One region of the Bacillus jepli genome, then DNA from elsewhere that is predicted to be linked to it. Evidence: riboswitches for the same ligand, from Rfam matches in the RefSeq annotation. Region 1 holds a riboswitch; the other holds the start of a gene.
The links. A riboswitch is a leader RNA that binds a small molecule or an ion and turns the genes downstream of it on or off. The one in region 1 is predicted to bind thiamine pyrophosphate.
Positions count from the first base shown of each region.

Region 2: linked by a shared signal. The riboswitch ahead of thiM (hydroxyethylthiazole kinase) and the one ahead of ABC371_RS17540 (3-oxoacyl-ACP reductase) in region 1 are both predicted to bind thiamine pyrophosphate.

Region 1 is NZ_JBDFMO010000001.1:3,421,386-3,424,803, reverse strand. Features, by position in the region: gene ABC371_RS17550 (Na+/H+ antiporter NhaC family protein) at 1-218, shown strand, start outside; gene thiW (energy coupling factor transporter S component ThiW) at 257-760, opposite strand; gene ABC371_RS17540 (3-oxoacyl-ACP reductase) at 782-1,543, opposite strand; TPP riboswitch at 1,634-1,740, opposite strand; gene ABC371_RS17535 (DNA alkylation repair protein) at 1,805-2,467, opposite strand; gene ABC371_RS17530 (hypothetical protein) at 2,583-2,714, opposite strand; gene ABC371_RS17525 (alpha/beta fold hydrolase) at 2,901-3,418, shown strand, end outside.
Region 2 is NZ_JBDFMO010000001.1:4,000,937-4,004,354, reverse strand. Features, by position in the region: gene ABC371_RS20460 (hypothetical protein) at 1-249, opposite strand, end outside; gene ABC371_RS20455 (HAAS signaling domain-containing protein) at 403-1,401, opposite strand; gene ABC371_RS20450 (PadR family transcriptional regulator) at 1,388-1,735, opposite strand; TPP riboswitch at 1,876-1,986, shown strand; gene thiM (hydroxyethylthiazole kinase) at 2,050-2,874, shown strand; gene thiE (thiamine phosphate synthase) at 2,861-3,418, shown strand, end outside.

The DNA.
Region 1 (3,418 bases):
CTTTATCAACAGGCGCCTCAATCCCATTAACCGTGGGAGCTGTATTTGCGAGTGGAGCATTTGGAGCATTGACATCCCCACTTGGTGATACAACTATTACAACAGCATCGATTTTAGATCTAGACCTAGTTGATTATGCTCAATACAAATTAAAAGTTTCAGCGATTGGTGGGATACTTGCAACAGTTCTATATATCATAGGTGGTTTAATGATTTAAAAAAGACTAAACGCTAACTGTTTAGTCTTTTTCCGATGTTAAAGATTTCGTTCTTGATATGTTTTAAAGGCAGGGCTTTTTAATACGATGCCAACGATAATAAACCCAAAGATAGATCCTGCAATTGAGCTAAAAATGAACGCGGGCACGAACCCAAAAAGCGCTGCATCCTGACCAAGTATGAGTGTGGCGATTGGATAACAAGCCATCGCTCCTAATAATCCGGTTCCGATAATTTCACCGGTCATTGCCATAGAAGCTTTCTTTGTTTTTGAATATAAAAAGGCTGCTAAAAACGCACCAATCATACTTCCTGGAAAGGCAAATAATGAACCTGTCCCTAGCATGTTTCGAAGTAATGATACTGAAAAAGCTTGAAGTACTGCGTATGCTGGACCCAAAATGACTGCCGACAGTACATTAATAAAATGTTGCATTGGAAACACTTTTGTAAATCCGATTGGTATTGCAAACAAATGGCTTGTAACTGTTCCTATTGCGACAAACATCGCTGTAATTGTCATTTTTAATGTTTTATTCACTGTTAATCCTCCTTTTGAAATTTAGTCCATTACTAATCCGCCATCAACGACTAGGTTCTGTCCAGTTACACCTTTACTCCAAGGTGATGCAAAGAAAAGAACCGCATTCGCAACATCCTCTGGTGTCGTGACTTTTTGAAGAGGTGTTGAATTCTTAATTATTTGGAAAACCTCTTCAGAAGTTGCCGAACTTGCATCTGTTGTTTGAAGTAGACCTCCTGATATCATGTTAACGTTAATGCCATAAGCCCCAAGGTCTTTTGCCATGTTTCGAGTAAATCCTAAAAGTGCTGCCTTACTAGTGTTGTAATCATGATAGGCAACGACAGGGTTTTGAAAGAGATTTGTACCAATAGTCACGATTCGACCAAAACCTAATTCCTTCATGTCAGTAATTGCAGCTTGAGTTGTATGTAAAGCCCCTCGGATTGCTCCTTCGAGCTGTGCGTGATAATCTGCCCATGATATCTCTTCAGCGTTTTTTCTTGCAATGGGATCAAAACGGAAATTTATTAAAGCGTTATTAACAACTGTTGTTATAGGTTGATCAAAATGCTTTTTCGATTCAATAAATAAGTTCTTTACCTGCTCACGATTTCTCACATCAGCTTGAATTGCAATTGCGTTTTCACCAATTTCTTCTTTTAGAGAATGAGCTTTTGCTTCACTTTTGAAGTAATTGATAACCACTTTCGCTCCTTCATTTGCAAATGCTTTTACAATTTCCTTTCCTAGTCCACGTGCACCACCGGTAACAAGAACAACCTGATTTTGTAATTTCATTCTAGTAGCCTCCTAATAAAGTATGATAAGAAATACGCAAAAAGCCAGATCCACATATATGGACCTGGCTTAGGTAGCAAGAAAAGATGGAAGTTTTCCACTCTACTTTCCTCCGCCGGTATTACCCGGATCAGGTCCAAAGGGTTAAAAAACGTCCGTTTTTCTCTCAGCCCAGTCGGGCACCCCTAGTAGTTTGCGAATATTCTTTCTATAAGCATAGTATGTTCAGACAAAAATGTAAAGGTAATTGATCGCTAGCCTTTAAATATATTTACTCCCCTCTCTAATGCTTAATTTCGCCAGTGTGGTTTCATTAATAAATTCACGAACTGAATCTGGGTTAGTTTTTGAGTATTCCCTTAATGCCCAACCGATTGCCTTTTGGATGAAAAATTCCTTACTATCTGCATTAGCTCTTATGTATTTGTATAGGTATGTTTCATTTGTTTCTAGTTTGTATTTTAATTGAAATAATATCGATGAACGTTTTAGCCATATGTTGTCACTGAATGTCCATTTTTCGATTTTATCCTCAATTATGCTGGGTGTTTCTTTTGCGATTTTTCCAATAAGATGTGGGGCAAGAATATCTACCGTGTCCCACCAAGATTTGGTGATAATGAGATTCTCTATAAATAGTAAATGGCTGCTATTTATTTTCTTTAGAGACTTAACTAAATAGTCTAATGCTGCATATTGATATTCGCGTTCTTCTTTCATCCACAATTGTTTGACAAGCTTAAGATTAATTTCTTGTTGTAAAATACCTGTTTCTTTATAAAAATCACGCATTAATTGTCTTCTTAACGGTGCTTTTATTCCAAGGAATGGGAACAGGTTTTTCATATATTTCTTCATTGGTTCTGCATTTTCTTCATTTCGATTCGTTTCAAATAATTCAACAAGATCATTTAATTCGTTCATAACATGCTCCTTTATTACGTTTCCTTTATTGTACGTTATTGCCTTTTATAAGCAAAATAAAAATACCATCTTTTCTATGTAAGAATACGCACGAAAAGATAGTATTTAGAGGAAACTACTGCATCTTTATAGGTGTAACAACAGCAAATAAGTTTTCTGTTGGAGTGTTAAGGTTTACTTCGATTACCTTGTAGCCTTCTTTGTCCTTGTAATCATTTGAAACTGGTGTTTTAATCTCGTTGCTCATCTTCGTACTTCCCTTCTAACAGTTTTCTCACACAATAAGTAGTATATGAAGGGGAAATGAAAACGTGCTTATTTTCAAAAAAAATTCAAGTTTATTAATAAGTTTGTCCATCTAGCCGTTCTCAAAAGTAGATTTCTTCTATATATATTGTATAAGTAGAATAAAAAATGAAAGGTGGTTCCCACTTTGATTGAGAATTCATTTTATAGCCAAGAGTTCCACGGTCCTTTTGAACTTCATAATTTAGGAGATTTCACACTAGAAGAAGGTGGAATGATTCCAAACTGTCAGCTTGCCTATTCGACATTCGGTGAACTAAACGAAGCAAAGGATAATGCGATTGTTCTCCCTACTTGGTTTTCAGGTACAAACAAGGCCTATGAGCCATATATAGGAGAAGGAAGAGCTCTAGATCCTAGTAAATACTTTATTGTTATTATCAACCAAATTGGAAATGGACTATCAAGTTCCCCGCATAACAGTCCCGCTCCTATTAGTTTGGTAAACTTTCCGAAGGTCAGAATTAGCGATGATGTACGTGCTCAACATCAATTCCTTACTGAAAAGTACGGTATTGAAGAAATTGCTTTAGTTGTAGGCGGATCAATGGGAGCCCAACAGACATATGAATGGGCTGTGAGATATCCGGATATGGTCAAGCGTGCTGCACCGATTGCTGGGACTGCCAAAAATACGACACACGA
Region 2 (3,418 bases), 580 kb from region 1:
AACCTCATACTCCCGGTAGATTTCTACTTTATTCCCATTCACGATTTCCGTTTTAACGAACTGCATTTCTAATTCAGGGATTAGTCCTTCGATTCCGTTTTTCTCGTCCGAATTTGCTGTTACTTCTTCATCAGAAGAAAGTCCAGAAACAGAAATGGCATTTTTGTATTCGAAGACATCATCTGCTTCAATTACACCTGTCACAAATATGATAAAAACAATGCCAATTGCAGCCAAAAATTTATTCAAGGTTACCAAACTCCTTTTTTCCATGTCTACTACTCATCTATATGCATTCTGAAAAAGGATTAGGACAACTAATCCCACAAGAGTTATTGGTAGTTTGTTAAATAAAACAAGGAGCCAGGAGAACCGTCCCTGCGGCCCCGACCCCCGTGGCTCCTAGTGGATGTTGGCTTTGCGAATTCCGTCAAAGATGTTGATCGCTGCAGATACGATGATTGAAACAAGTACAAGAGCTATGAACCATGTTTTAAAGTCAAAACCATCGATGCCAAATAAATCTGTCATATACAAGACAAAATCTTGATTTAAGATAGTAGGTTTTAAGAAGATTATGATGAATACAATGTTCGAAAATACTTGCAAGAGTGTATTGTAGATTGCCATTCTATTCGTCCATTGCCCTTTGATTAGTTTATATAGAGCTAATGCTATTTCCAAACCAATCACAACTAGAACGATTGGCCAAAAAGAAAGCAAAACCTCATGGTTTAAAGCTGGGATTACAAATTCGAGACCACCATCACCACCTTCATAAACACCTAGTAGTCGATTCGCATAAAAATAAGTGGTTACCCAAATTGAAATCCATAAAAAAGCGCCGAATACTTCAAGTTTTGAAATCGCTTTTTTCTTAGGAATATATGCGATTTTCTTTAAATCATCTGGAGTCCATTTTTGTAGGCTTGTGGTTAGTGGCTGATCATCTTTACTTTTATCCACTCTTTCAATTATGGCGAACACAAGTGTGAACCAAAAGAATGTTTGTATCGAAACCTCAATGATTCTCGCAATCCCGAAGCCTATTGTGTCTAAAACCAAATTAATAATAGCTTCATCACCTTGATACCCGATAAGATATTCTGCAAATATCGAGATGAGAGCAACTACAGCGGCAATCGGTACAATCATTTTTAGTAAGTTGACGTACACGTCGAAATAACGTGGACCAATAAGGTGCATGGGCCGGTCGCGATAATTATTAGCCAATTTTGCTGGGCTTCCTAATTTTTCGAGCACGGTTTTGACATCCTCTTCGATATAATCATCAGGCAACATATCCTCAATGGTCGACCGTAGTTCAAGTGCGATATCGGCACGCATTTTTTCAGGAAGCCGTCTTGTAACCTCCTGAATGTAGATATCAATCAGATTCATAATCTTCCTCTCCCTCTAAAAGGCTGTATAGCTCTTTTGAATTTTGAATCCATTCCTTTTTTAGCTGTAAAAAGATCTCGAGCCCGTATTCACTTAATACATAGTACTTACGGGGTCTGCTTTCAGATGTATCCCAACTGCTCGTCACCAATTCTTGTTTTTCAAGGCGGCGTAGCAAGGGATATAAGGTACTTTGGTCGATTGCAATTCCGGATCCCTCTAATAATTGAACAAGTGAATATCCATATTGAGGGGTTCGTAATTGACTTAATACCGCTAGTGTCAACGTTCCTCTTCTAAGCTCTGTCATTAATGAGTTTAATAAGTTACTCATTCACCCACCTCATTTTTTATTACTATATGTCATACAGTATTTAATTTATACTATGTATCGTACACTATTGTTGTTACGAAAGCAATGACCCATTTTAAAATAATGACAGATTTTTTTCGTATGGTATAATAAAGACAAGTAAATATGAGTAGGGGAGCTCACACATGTGGGCTGAGAGTAAGCGAAATGTAGCTTAGACCCTGTAACCTGATTTGGATAATGCCAACGTAGGGAATTTGTGTAAGTATGTGCGTTCATGCGGTATATCTATTTTAGGTATACCGCATTTTTTATTTTGTATAGGAGGATGAAGGATGTTTGAAAAAATTTTAGCAAATGTTAGGGAAAGCACACCGCTTGTACATAATATTACTAACTATGTGACGGTAAATGACGTTGCAAACATGGTCCTTGCTTGTGGGGGTTCACCAATTATGGCAGATGATCCTAAGGAAGTGGCAGATATTACAAATATTTGTAGCGCTCTTGTCATCAATATTGGTACATTAAACGAGCGTACGATTGAATCCATGATTTTAGCAGGAAAAGCTGCTAATAAAGTTGGGAACCCCGTAATTTTGGACCCAGTTGGGGCGGGTGCATCTAGCCTGAGGACTAATACTGTCTATCGCCTATTAAACGAAGTACAGTTTTCCGTAATCCGAGGGAATCTTTCTGAAATAAAAACCGTTCATGCTGGTAGTGGGTATACAAAAGGTGTGGATGCCGCCGCAGAAGATGTGATTAATGAAGGAAACCTCGATGAAATGGTTCAGTTTGCAAAAAGGGTAAGTGAGCAAACACATGCTGTTATCGCTATTACGGGTGCGATTGATATCGTGGCCAATAAGGATAAAGCCTATGTAATCAGAAATGGGCATCCATTGATGTCAAAAATCACAGGGACAGGTTGTATGCTTACATCCGTTGTCGCTGCTTATTGTGGTGCAAATCCTCAGGAAATTTTAAAAAGTACGGCCGCTGCGGTGAGTGCGATGGGATATTGCGGAGAACTTGCACACCAAAAGGTAGAAGAATTAAATGGTGGAACTTCATCATTTAGAACGTACTTGATTGATTGGATGAGCAAGCTAGACTTTAGATTACTACAAGGTGGGATGAACATTGAAAATCGATAAAAATGCAATGCTTTTATATGCAGTAACCGATCGTGCTTGGACAGGCAATCGGACTTTAGTCGAGCAGGTAGAAGCTGCATTAGTGGGTGGAATTACCTTCCTTCAACTCAGAGAAAAAAATCTCGAGTATGATGAATTTTTACAGGAAGCAGTTGAACTAAAAAAGTTAACGGCTTTTTATCATGTTCCATTTGTTATTAACGATAATGTGGAGGTTGCGCTAGCATGTGATGCGGATGGAGTGCATGTAGGGCAAGAGGATATGCCGGTTGAAAAAGTTAGGGATATGATTGGACCAGATAAAATTCTTGGAGTTTCTGCTCAAAATGTAGAACAAGCCATTGCAGCAGAAAAAGCGGGGGCGGATTATCTTGGTATTGGGTCTGTATTTCCAACGAACACAAAGTTGGATGCAAAACCGATGACTTTTGAAACGGTCCAAGAAATTTGCCAAAGTGTTTCGATTCCGATCGTTGCAATCGGTGGAATTACGAAAACCAATATCTTGGAATTGAGTGGTAGTGGGGTAGATGGAGTGGCTGTT